DNA from 3 places in the Alteromonas sp. AWJ4_199 genome. Region 2 is predicted to be linked to each of the others. Evidence: predicted binding sites of a transcription regulator. Region 2 holds the regulator's gene; each other region holds the start of a gene.

Region 1 (3,281 bases), 2.6 Mb from region 2:
CTTTTCTGCACATCAACATAAGGGTTCCCATGTAGGCGATTAAAAGCACGGTGTAGATAACGAGGTAGAGCGTGAATGACAATGCTATATTGGCCGGCGGCAGTTGAGTAACTGCGTCTGCAGTTTTCAACACACCACTCACTAAATAGGGCTGACGACCTATTTCTGTTACGTACCAGCCAGCAAGGGTGGCTACCCAGCCGCTAAAGGCCATACCTGCGAACGTGCGTTTTAGCCAATCAGGAAAGTCTTTGTTTCGTATAAGGTAAAGACTGCCAAGCCATGAAACGGCCAGCATCAACATGCCCATACCCACCATAACTCTGAAGCCGAAGAACACAGGGGCAACAGGCGGATGCTCGCCCTCAAACTCATTAAGCCCTTTTATCTCGCCCTTAAGTTCATGGGTAAGAATTAAACTTGCACCATAGGGAATGGGTATTTCAAAGTGGTTCTCTTTGCTTTCTTCATCTGGAATAGCGAAAAGCAATAAAGGAGCGCCTTCAGTGGTTTCCCAAAGTCCTTCCATCGCTGCTACTTTCTGCGGCTGATGTTCAAGGGTATTTAAACCGTGCATGTCGCCCGCAAAAATTTGCAAAGGAATTAGCACGGCCGCCGTATAGGTTGCGGTTTTAAGCGCGAGCTTAGGCGCAAGCTTGTCGTCGCCTTTAAGCATGCGGTATGCCGAAAGCCCCGCTATTAAGAAACTAGCTGTCAATCCGGACGCTAACATCATGTGTACAAAGCGGTAGGGGAAAGAAGGATTGAATATAATTTCTTTCCAGTTGGTGGCATACACCACACCATCGACTACTTCAAAGCCTTGTGGGGTTTGCATCCAGCTATTAAGCGCTAGTATCCAGAATGCAGAGGTTGTGGTGCCAAGGGCAACAATCAGAGTAGACGCTGTATGCAGCCAGTTAGGAACACGGCGTATACCAAATAGCATGATGCCTAAAAACGTGGCTTCTAAGAAAAAAGCGGTCAGTACCTCGTAACCTAAGAGCGGACCGGCCACGTTACCCACTTTCTCCATGAATCCAGGCCAATTAGTGCCAAACTGAAATGACATTGTGACGCCGCTAACCACGCCTAATGCAAAGCTTAGGGCAAATACACGGACCCAAAAACGATACATGCGCATCCAAACAGGGTGACCTGAGATGTTAGAGCGCAGCTTAAAATAAAAAAGAAACCAACCCATCGCCATGGTGATGGTTGGAAATAAAATATGGAAACTAATATTTAACGCAAATTGTAAACGAGACAGCAAGAATGCATCCACAGAGAGCCCCCTTAGTTAACGCTGTTTTTCCCCGGAAGCAGCTTGTCCTTAAGCTCAAGCATACGGCCCACGCCAGAACCTAACTTCATCAACGTGTTTAGCTTTTCAGGTCCAAGATTTTGAAGCTCTTCAGACCATGCCGTAATTGATTCGAGTAAATCATGAATTTCGTTCAGTTTATGTTGAGCGTTCGCCTCCTTTTCATTTGCAGGTGCATCGAGCAGCAGATCCCGAAGCAGGCTCATTGTTGGGTCTATTTCGCGCTTCCTGCGCTCTTCAAAAACCCGGTTTGCCAATGTCCATATATCGCCAGCGGGAATAAAGAACTCTTTTCTTTCGCCAGGAACATGATGTTGTTTAACTAGGCGCCATGATTGAAGCTCTTTCAAACCCATGCTGGTGTTGCCTCTCGAGATATTGAGCGCATCGGCAACCTCTTGTGCCGAAATGGGCTCTTCGTTTAATACAATAAGTGCAAGAATTTGCCCTACGGTTCTATTAAAACCCCAGCGGCTTCCCATTTCGCCAAAGTGCATAACTGCAGATGTAATTAAAGGCGTCATCTTCATACTAATCTTCCAGAAGTTTCAGAAATTACTGAAAGTTTATTGTGTAAGATCAAAAAAGGCAACAATAAAAAGCTTTGTAAGCTAAATTTTGTTGATAATTTAATAAAAGTTAATTAGGAAAGTTTCAACGATATTGCATGCTTTGGTTGCAATAAGTTGTTATCGTGGTTGTGTAATTAAAACCCTCATGAAAGTTCGCTTTCAAAATTTCTCGGCCAAGGCAATGCAGCACGTTACAGATAAAAAGATAAAGACGCTTCAGAACTGCGAAGATGAAGCTATTCACCTAATCGAAAGTGTTCAAAGCTTTGGTTACGTTATAGCGGTAGACCCTGAAACTAAAAAAATTCAGGTGTTCAGTGAAAACATTAATGAGCTATTTAAAGTCAGTATCATTGCGGGTGAAACTCTCATCACTGAGCTCATAGATACCCCTTCCGAAGATGCTCCCACTTTTCAAAGTATTTATCAAAGCGTAAAAGGCGGAGACACGCGCCGAGCGTATCAATGGAAATTTGCCGACAACGCGCTTCATTTAGACAACTGGGAAAAAGAGGGGAGCGGTGTCGCGTTCGATTCAAACGGTTTACTTGTTATTGAATTAGAGCCTACCCCGCAGCTTAGCTATGAAGCTGCCCAACAATGGGTACCGATGGACGTAGATATTCGCACATTGCTTCCTGATGTGGATGGGTGCGAGTCTATCGGTGATGTCGCAGACGCCATTGCGGGCGTATTCAAGCGCTACATAGGGTTTGATTCGGTGATGGTTTATCAGTTCGATAAAACCTATAGCGGAGAAGTAATTGGCGAAGCAAAATTACCAGCTTCACGCTCTTTCAAAGGTTTGAAATTTCCGGCATCTGATATTCCTAGCCAAGCCCGAGCTCTGTACTTAAAAAATCGCGTACGTTGCGTATTTGACGTAGAACAAAACCCTATTGCTTTAAAGCCAACAGTGCAAGAAGCAGAGCGACCGCCACTGGATTTATCCATGTCTATGGTTCGTTCAGTGTCGCCGGTTCATATTACTTATCTTAAAAACATGGGTATACGTTCATCGTTTTCAGTGTCCCTTGTGTTTGAAGGTAAACTTTGGGGGTTACTTGCTTGTCACAATAACGAGCCTAAATATATCGACCAAAAAAAGCGTTTGGTATGCGAATCCCTCGGTCATCTCTATGCGTGGCAGCTACATACTAAAGCCTTGCATGAAAAGAAAGAGCAGTTTCAAATTCGCCAACGTAAGCTAAACACTATTATTCACCAGCTTACTGGCTTTGCTAACCCGCTTGAGGCGATAACCCAAAAAGAAAAAGGCCTTTTGGATGTTGCCAATTCATGTGGTATGGCGGTTATTACCCCTGTAGATAAATATTTAGTAGGTAAAACTCCCTCTGAACAAACATTAACTCGCCTTCTCGACA
Region 2 (3,281 bases):
GGCATCGAGTGTTTTAGCCACTTGCGGGATAACTTTTTCAGGCAAGCCTTCTTTCACCACACATTTATTTTCTGCAATACCATATTTCAGCGCGTGACTACGCATTTCTTTCATATGATGATTTTTTACCGCATCGTGATATGTATCAGGGTCAAACTCTGGCACTTCAATGGCAATGTTAAGTGGAGTTGTAGGGTAGCTATTCACTAAATTAACGTTACCTTTCAACAAAGAAGCATAATCGTTAGCGATGATCGTAAGCTTGTCGTTTAACGCAGCATGCTCGTCATCTTCGCTGCCTACGTTTACTGCAGCTATAATTTCACCGCCTTCTGGCCAGTCGTGTTCTTTAACGAGCAGTACAGGGCGTGGGCACTTGCGCATTAGATGCCAGTCTGTAGGGGTAAAGATCACTGAGGCAAGGTCGTCATGTTTTTTAGTGGCTTTTACCACTAAGTCGATTTGGTTATTAAGGGCGTAATAAATAATCGACTCATAAGTACGGTTATTCCACTCAACCACAATATCGGTCTCTGAAAAGCCTTGTTCTTTTAGCTGGGCAGATAACCATTTGGCGTGCTCTTTTGTAACGGCATCGCGCATTGATTCACGTTCGTCGGGGCTAAGCATGGTTGTCATATCGTAAGACAAATCATATACCACCATCATAGCGGTAACCGTGGCGCCGGTTTTTGACGCAAGTTCATAGGCACGGCTTAGGGCAGGCTGGTTGTCACGTTCCGCGTCCACCACGGCAAGAATTCGTTTACACTCAATCATAACGTCTCCTCAACTACAAAGCTTTGTATGGCTGTCGACATCGATATTGTTTCAAAACCGTTTACATTAACTATAAACGACATTTAGAAAAACGTGAGTTGTTTTCGATCAAGGATTAAATAATTCGTTGATAAAAAAAGGGCCAATTCAAATGTTACGGGAGCTTTAACGCCCAATGGATGGATATCGTGTAACCCAGTGAGGGAATACAGTGAAACTTTAAAGGTTAAAACTAAAAAGCGCGCATGTAGCGCGCTAAAGATACCAGAAGAATAAATTAACCGTTACAGACTACGCTAGGGCCATTTAACGCCTCTAACTTGGTATTTAACCGATCAAAATCCAAAATAGAGATCAATTTACCGTCAACCTTGATAATGTTTTCCTTCTGAAAACGGCTCAGTAAACGGCTAATGGTTTCTATCGTTAAGCCTAAATAGTTTCCAATTTCGTTGCGCGTCATGGTTAAGTGGAATTCTCTATGGGAAAAGCCGCGTTCCTCAAAGCGCTGAGAAAGATGTGAGATAAAATATAATAAACGCTCTTCTGCAGTACGCTTGTTTAAAAGCATGATCATGTCGTGATCTTGTTTTATTTCAGCGCTCATGAAGCTCATGATCTGGTGGCGCAGCTTTGGAAATTGCACTGACATTTCGTCGAGAGTCTCGTAGGGAAGCTCACACACCATGGCTGTTTCTAGCGCAGAGGTGTAGCTTTGGTGTTTGTTCTCTCTTAATGCATCGAAACCGATAATGTCACCAGGAAAGTGGAAACCGGTAATCTGTTCTTCACCTTCGGTATTAGTCACAAATGATTTGAATGAACCGGTTCTCACTGCAAATAGAGAACGGAATTTATCACCAGTTTGAATCAGAGTGTCACCTTTATGAAGCGGCTTCTTGCGTTCAATAATATCGTCAAGAGATTCGATTTCTGTTTTGTTTAACGCCACCGGTAAACACAGGTGACTGAAACTACAGTTTTGACAGTGAATAGAAAATTGGCTTCCTTTGCTCATAATGCACGCTCTGTAAAAGAATACCCGACAATAATACACCCATTTTTAAACGATTGCGCTATGAATAAGATAAGCGGCATATATGGCCATTATTCCTGCAATAATTTGTTTAACATGGTTATGTTGAAAACATCGAACTATATACTGGCTACCAGCGCTTGCGGCGAGCAAGGTGGGTAATGTACCTAAACCGAAGAAGAACATAATGCCAGCGCCTTCTAGCGCATTCCCCGCCGCGAGAGACCAGGTAAGTGTGGAATACACCAACCCGCAAGGAAGCCAACCCCAAATAAAACCATAGGGAATAGCGCTAAAAGGGGTTTTAAAAGGTAAAAAACGCTTAGATAATGGCTGCAGTTTGGAAAATAAACCTTTTCCTGCGTTTTCCAACACCGTTAAACCCGTCCACCATTTGCCTAAATAACAGGCCAGCAACAACAGCATAAGGCCGCTTAGCAAGGATAGGGCATAGTTGGCAAGGGGCACGTAGTCGGCTGCTATTTTGCCAAGCGCCCCGGTTATTGCTCCGGCGATGGTGTAGCTCACTATACGTCCCATGTTATAGGCAAGGGTATAGGGTAGTGCTGAAGCGCCTTTAGGCGATACCATCCTTAGCGCAGCGACAATTCCACCGCACATTCCCACACAGTGAACTCCGCCGGCTAAGCCGATAAGAAAGGCAGAGAAGTAGTTAATCCCTTCCATTTGGCGCTTGGCTTTTGTCTACTTTATTGTCTTGAAGTTGCTTGCGTTGCTCAGCTAGCTTTTTTTCTTCTGGCGGAAGGTCATCGTCAAATAGAATACTGTACCCCTGACGGTCTAGATCCTCGAATTGATTAGTTTTCACCGCCCAAAAGAATATCACGATAGCGACAGCGACTATGATAATGGCGATTGGAATTAATACGTAAATAATACTCATGCTATTTGCTCAAAAGTCGCGTTGAGTTTGTGACTACAATAATACTGCTTAACGACATACCAACAACAGCCATCCACGGTGAAAGTAGGCCAGACACGGCGAAAGGCAGAATCAAAACGTTGTAACCTACCGACCATCCTATATTTTGTCTAATTTTTTGCTTCACTTGGTGAGCGGTTTTAATCAGTTCAGGTACAGAAAGTAGCTGATCGCCAAGTAATATGACATCAGCAGCAGTTTTAGCCACGTCTGTGGCATTACCCACTGCAATTGCCACATCAGCGCTGGCAAGAACGGGCGCGTCGTTAATACCGTCACCCATCATCATCACTTTCGCGCCAGATTGCTGCATAGCCTGTACAGCATCGTATTTCTGCTCTGGTGTGAGCCCACCTTTAGCTGTTGATATTGGCAAGGAAGCGGTAAGAGCGTCCACGTTTTGTTGTGTATCGCCACTTAATACTGCAAGGGTGTGACTTTTTGCCAGAATATTTAAGGTTTCTTGAGTATCCTCTCGCAACGTGTCGCTTACCTCAAACGCCGCCATAATACGGCCCTTCA
Region 3 (3,281 bases), 280 kb from region 2:
CAAGGGTTCTTATTTTAGTTACGTTAACGTTGGCCGGTATTTGCTTTTCGATATTGGTGGGCAACACGGCTACTCCCCCTTCACTGAGTAAGTTATTCAAGGCAAGACTCAGCGAGTTTGTCCTTAACTTTGCATCTCGTAGCTGGGGATAAACAGTGAGAAGCCAGTCTCTTGCCTTGGCACCCCAATCAATTGCCACGAAATCAGCTGCATTAACAACATCAGAAATCTCACCTACACGATATAGTGCGAGTTCATGTTCCATTAATACCTCGCTATTCACCTCTTCAGACTTTAGCGGCTCAGTTGAAAAAGCAAGGTCTGTCACCCTCTCGTGTAGTTGACGTGACAGCGAGTCGAGCGTCAAGACTTCTGCCTTTACAGACCAATCTGGGAATGAGTTGTGAAGGTGACTTAGCATTGTGGGCAGCTGAAGTTCGCTGGCAAGCTGTGTTGCTCCACAAACCACATACTCAGATGACTGAATCTGCAATTCTTGCTTTGCTTCGTTGAGCGTGGCGCATAATTGCTTGGCGTAGGGTAGCAGATTCTCGCCCGACTGGGTGAGCTGGATACTGTTTCGCTGTCTTATAAATAGCGTGGTATGGAAATACTCCTCAAGGAGTTTTATTCTCGCGCTAACGGCAGATTGAGTAAGATAAAGGTTTTCAGCGGCTTTGCCGAAATGGCGGGTTTTCGCCACCTCTATAAAGGTGGTAAGAAAGCGTATATCCATGCTAGATGTATAACCGAATTAATGTGGGTCTAAACTGACACAGATGATACGGCAAGTAAATACAAATGCACAGAGCACACCGTTTAAAACGGTGCGCTTAACTAAAAATCCAATTAATACTCTTCTTGATGCAAACGTCGCTGCTTTTCGCGTCGTTGCAAGTCTCGCTTCTGTTTTACCTTCACGGCACTTTGACGTTTAGAGTTTGGTTTTTTAGCGTGAAGATCTTCCTCTTCTACCGAGTCCCATTCATCACGCTGGTAACGATAGTCTTTACTCATCGACTTCTCAGGGTTATTAACAACCCCTCAATTATTATCCCAAGCGGCGAAATAGAAAACGAATTTTAATCATCGTAGCGACAAGAATTTTTGATGGCATTTTCACTGTAGTTTCACAGACGTATTTGGCAAGCATGTGTGTCATTTTTGTGACAATGCGCCTTCAGAGGAAAGTAGATAAGGATTTCAAAAATACGCATATATTTCAAAAATTTATGAATCATCAAAGATGTGTTTCACCTTGTTCAACTAAGCGCAGATTAAATAAAAATTTCCTCACGTTCCATTTTTTAACTCCGTTGAAAATTTTTTATTGATAAGAAAAAAATCTTTTGTTTTATCTTTGCTTTTATTTAACTTAAAAGTGCGCTGAACAAAACATTACGTTGGGTACAACATGAAAAGTTTAGCTATTCGACTATCTGCAAAACCGTTTATTGACCGTCAAAAGTTTCCCTATGGATTTCGTAAATCAGGCGACTTCAGTATTACTGAAGCCGACATTTTAACTAACTACGGCAAGACTTTATTAGGCCTTGAAAGTGGTGATCTCTCGCCACAAAGCGAAGACGAGCAACACTTCGTGAAGTTCATTAGTGGCAAAGTCGATGCAGAAAACAATCTTGAAAAAGCGTGGGCAAAGTATGTCAAGTTAGCGAGAGGAAAAAAGCATTTCTATACCCTCCACAGCAGTGCTAGCAACCAATCAGATTACGACGATGATTACTCTGATGAAGAATTTGATGTAGCCTAATTTTTATATGAACGTTAAAAGCTCGCTCTGGCGAGCTTTTTTGTTTTTGCAGATAAATGATCTCAATCAACATTAAGCAAGAAGAAAATGAAGAAAGGTTAAGGACTGTCTACACTTAGAGTAATAAAGAGTGACGTTAACCAATGATAACTGTTGCTCTGTACAAAGAGCCCTAGCAAAGGAGGCGCGCGATGAACATCAGTTCAAAACAGCTTACCCACTTTTCCATTCATGCCGTAGATGACAAAGTCGGAGGGGTACGCGATATTCTTTTTGACGATGAGACGTTTACAGTACGTTATTTGGTTGCAGATACAAATACGTGGCTTCCGCTTAGCAGAAAAGTGGTAATCTCTCCCATCGCCGTGACAGAACTTGTTTACGACGATGACACTGTCCATGTAAGTATGACCGTTGAAAAGTTAAAGAACAGCCCATCAATCGACGAGCATAAACCTGTCTCTCGTGAGTACGAGGAGAATCTCTTTAAATATTTCGGCTACGGCTACTACTGGATTGGCCCTGGAGCATGGGGAGAGTTTGCACACCCTAATGAGCTTGTTGAGTTGCAGCACGCGGAAGAGTCTGAAACACTTCACCCCAAAAAAACCAGTAATCATTTAAGGGCTGTTGGAGAAGTGGGAGGCTATGAAGTTGCTACTACCACCGATAACGTTGGGCACATTAGCAACTTTATAATAGACACCCAAAGTTGGAAAATTGTAATGCTGGTTGTCGATACCAATAACTGGCTTCCCGGTGGCAAACATCTAGCGTTGTTGCCAAATGATATTAAAAATATCGATTGGGCTGCGCACAGTGTTGAAGTGAAACTCAGTCGTGACGAGTTAGTTAATAGACCAGAGGTTGATAGCGATAGAATTTCAGAAGACGATTACATTGATATGTTGTGCAAACAGCTTGATAGATAAGCTTAGATGAAACGCTAAAGACGCGCTAAATCATACAATGTCCGTCATTCCGCGGACATTGTAGTTTAAACTGCCAACACGAATAGGCTATTCGCAGAAAAATTCGTACATCAGCGCTATAAGGCGTTTTACGCGTTCATCAACAATGCGATAGTAAATTGTTTGGCCTTCCCTTCTAGTCGCTACCATTTTTGATTCTCGCAGCAATGCAAGATGCTGAGAAATCACAGGCTGAGAAACATCGATTATTTCTAGTAGTTCGGTAACCGACTTTTCCTCTTTCAGTAATGAACAAAGCACCATAAGACGTGTTTTATTCGCAAATTGCTTGAGGAAGATCTCAGCTTCCGCTGCATGTTCCATAATGTCATCTGAACCTATTACCATATCTTCAGACATAAGCACTCCCTATCTATAAAGTTTTCTGACAACAATTTAGCTGTTTATTATACTAAAGTATAAACTATTCTGCCGACTTGCCATTATATGCGATGAATTTCGGCCGTATTTGTTGTTTTATTGTTTTTTGATCAATACATTAGATTTACCTTATTTCTTACACAAAAACGCCGTTACTA

Evidence for each region. Region 2 encodes FNR, which switches genes on or off when oxygen is low (the NO sensors DNR and NnrR bind a similar motif). Its sites were predicted from a motif close to TTGATCTAGATCAA; they were not measured.
Region 1: ACXAER_RS12365 (GbsR/MarR family transcriptional regulator) is a predicted target of FNR. The motif match lies at 1,894-1,907, and genes of this name have one in related genera.
Region 3: ACXAER_RS02240 (PRC-barrel domain-containing protein) is a predicted target of FNR. The motif match lies at 1,828-1,841, and genes of this name have one in related genera.

What each region holds. Positions count from the first base shown of each region.
Region 1 covers NZ_JBSWUR010000001.1:2,820,082-2,823,362, forward strand. Annotated here, with positions in the region: gene ACXAER_RS12360 (cytochrome ubiquinol oxidase subunit I) at 1-1,285, opposite strand, end outside; gene ACXAER_RS12365 (GbsR/MarR family transcriptional regulator) at 1,297-1,854, opposite strand; gene ACXAER_RS12370 (ATP-binding protein) at 2,078-3,281, shown strand, end outside.
Region 2 covers NZ_JBSWUR010000001.1:213,910-217,190, reverse strand. Annotated here, with positions in the region: gene uspE (universal stress protein UspE) at 1-780, opposite strand, end outside; gene fnr (fumarate/nitrate reduction transcriptional regulator Fnr) at 1,058-1,798, opposite strand; gene ACXAER_RS00900 (sulfite exporter TauE/SafE family protein) at 1,844-2,503, opposite strand; gene ccoS (cbb3-type cytochrome oxidase assembly protein CcoS) at 2,490-2,720, opposite strand; gene ACXAER_RS00890 (heavy metal translocating P-type ATPase) at 2,722-3,281, opposite strand, start outside.
Region 3 covers NZ_JBSWUR010000001.1:494,534-497,814, forward strand. Annotated here, with positions in the region: gene ACXAER_RS02225 (LysR family transcriptional regulator) at 1-736, opposite strand, end outside; gene ACXAER_RS02230 (hypothetical protein) at 850-1,017, opposite strand; gene ACXAER_RS02235 (MaoP family protein) at 1,415-1,771, shown strand; gene ACXAER_RS02240 (PRC-barrel domain-containing protein) at 1,963-2,703, shown strand; gene ACXAER_RS02245 (ArsR/SmtB family transcription factor) at 2,791-3,102, opposite strand.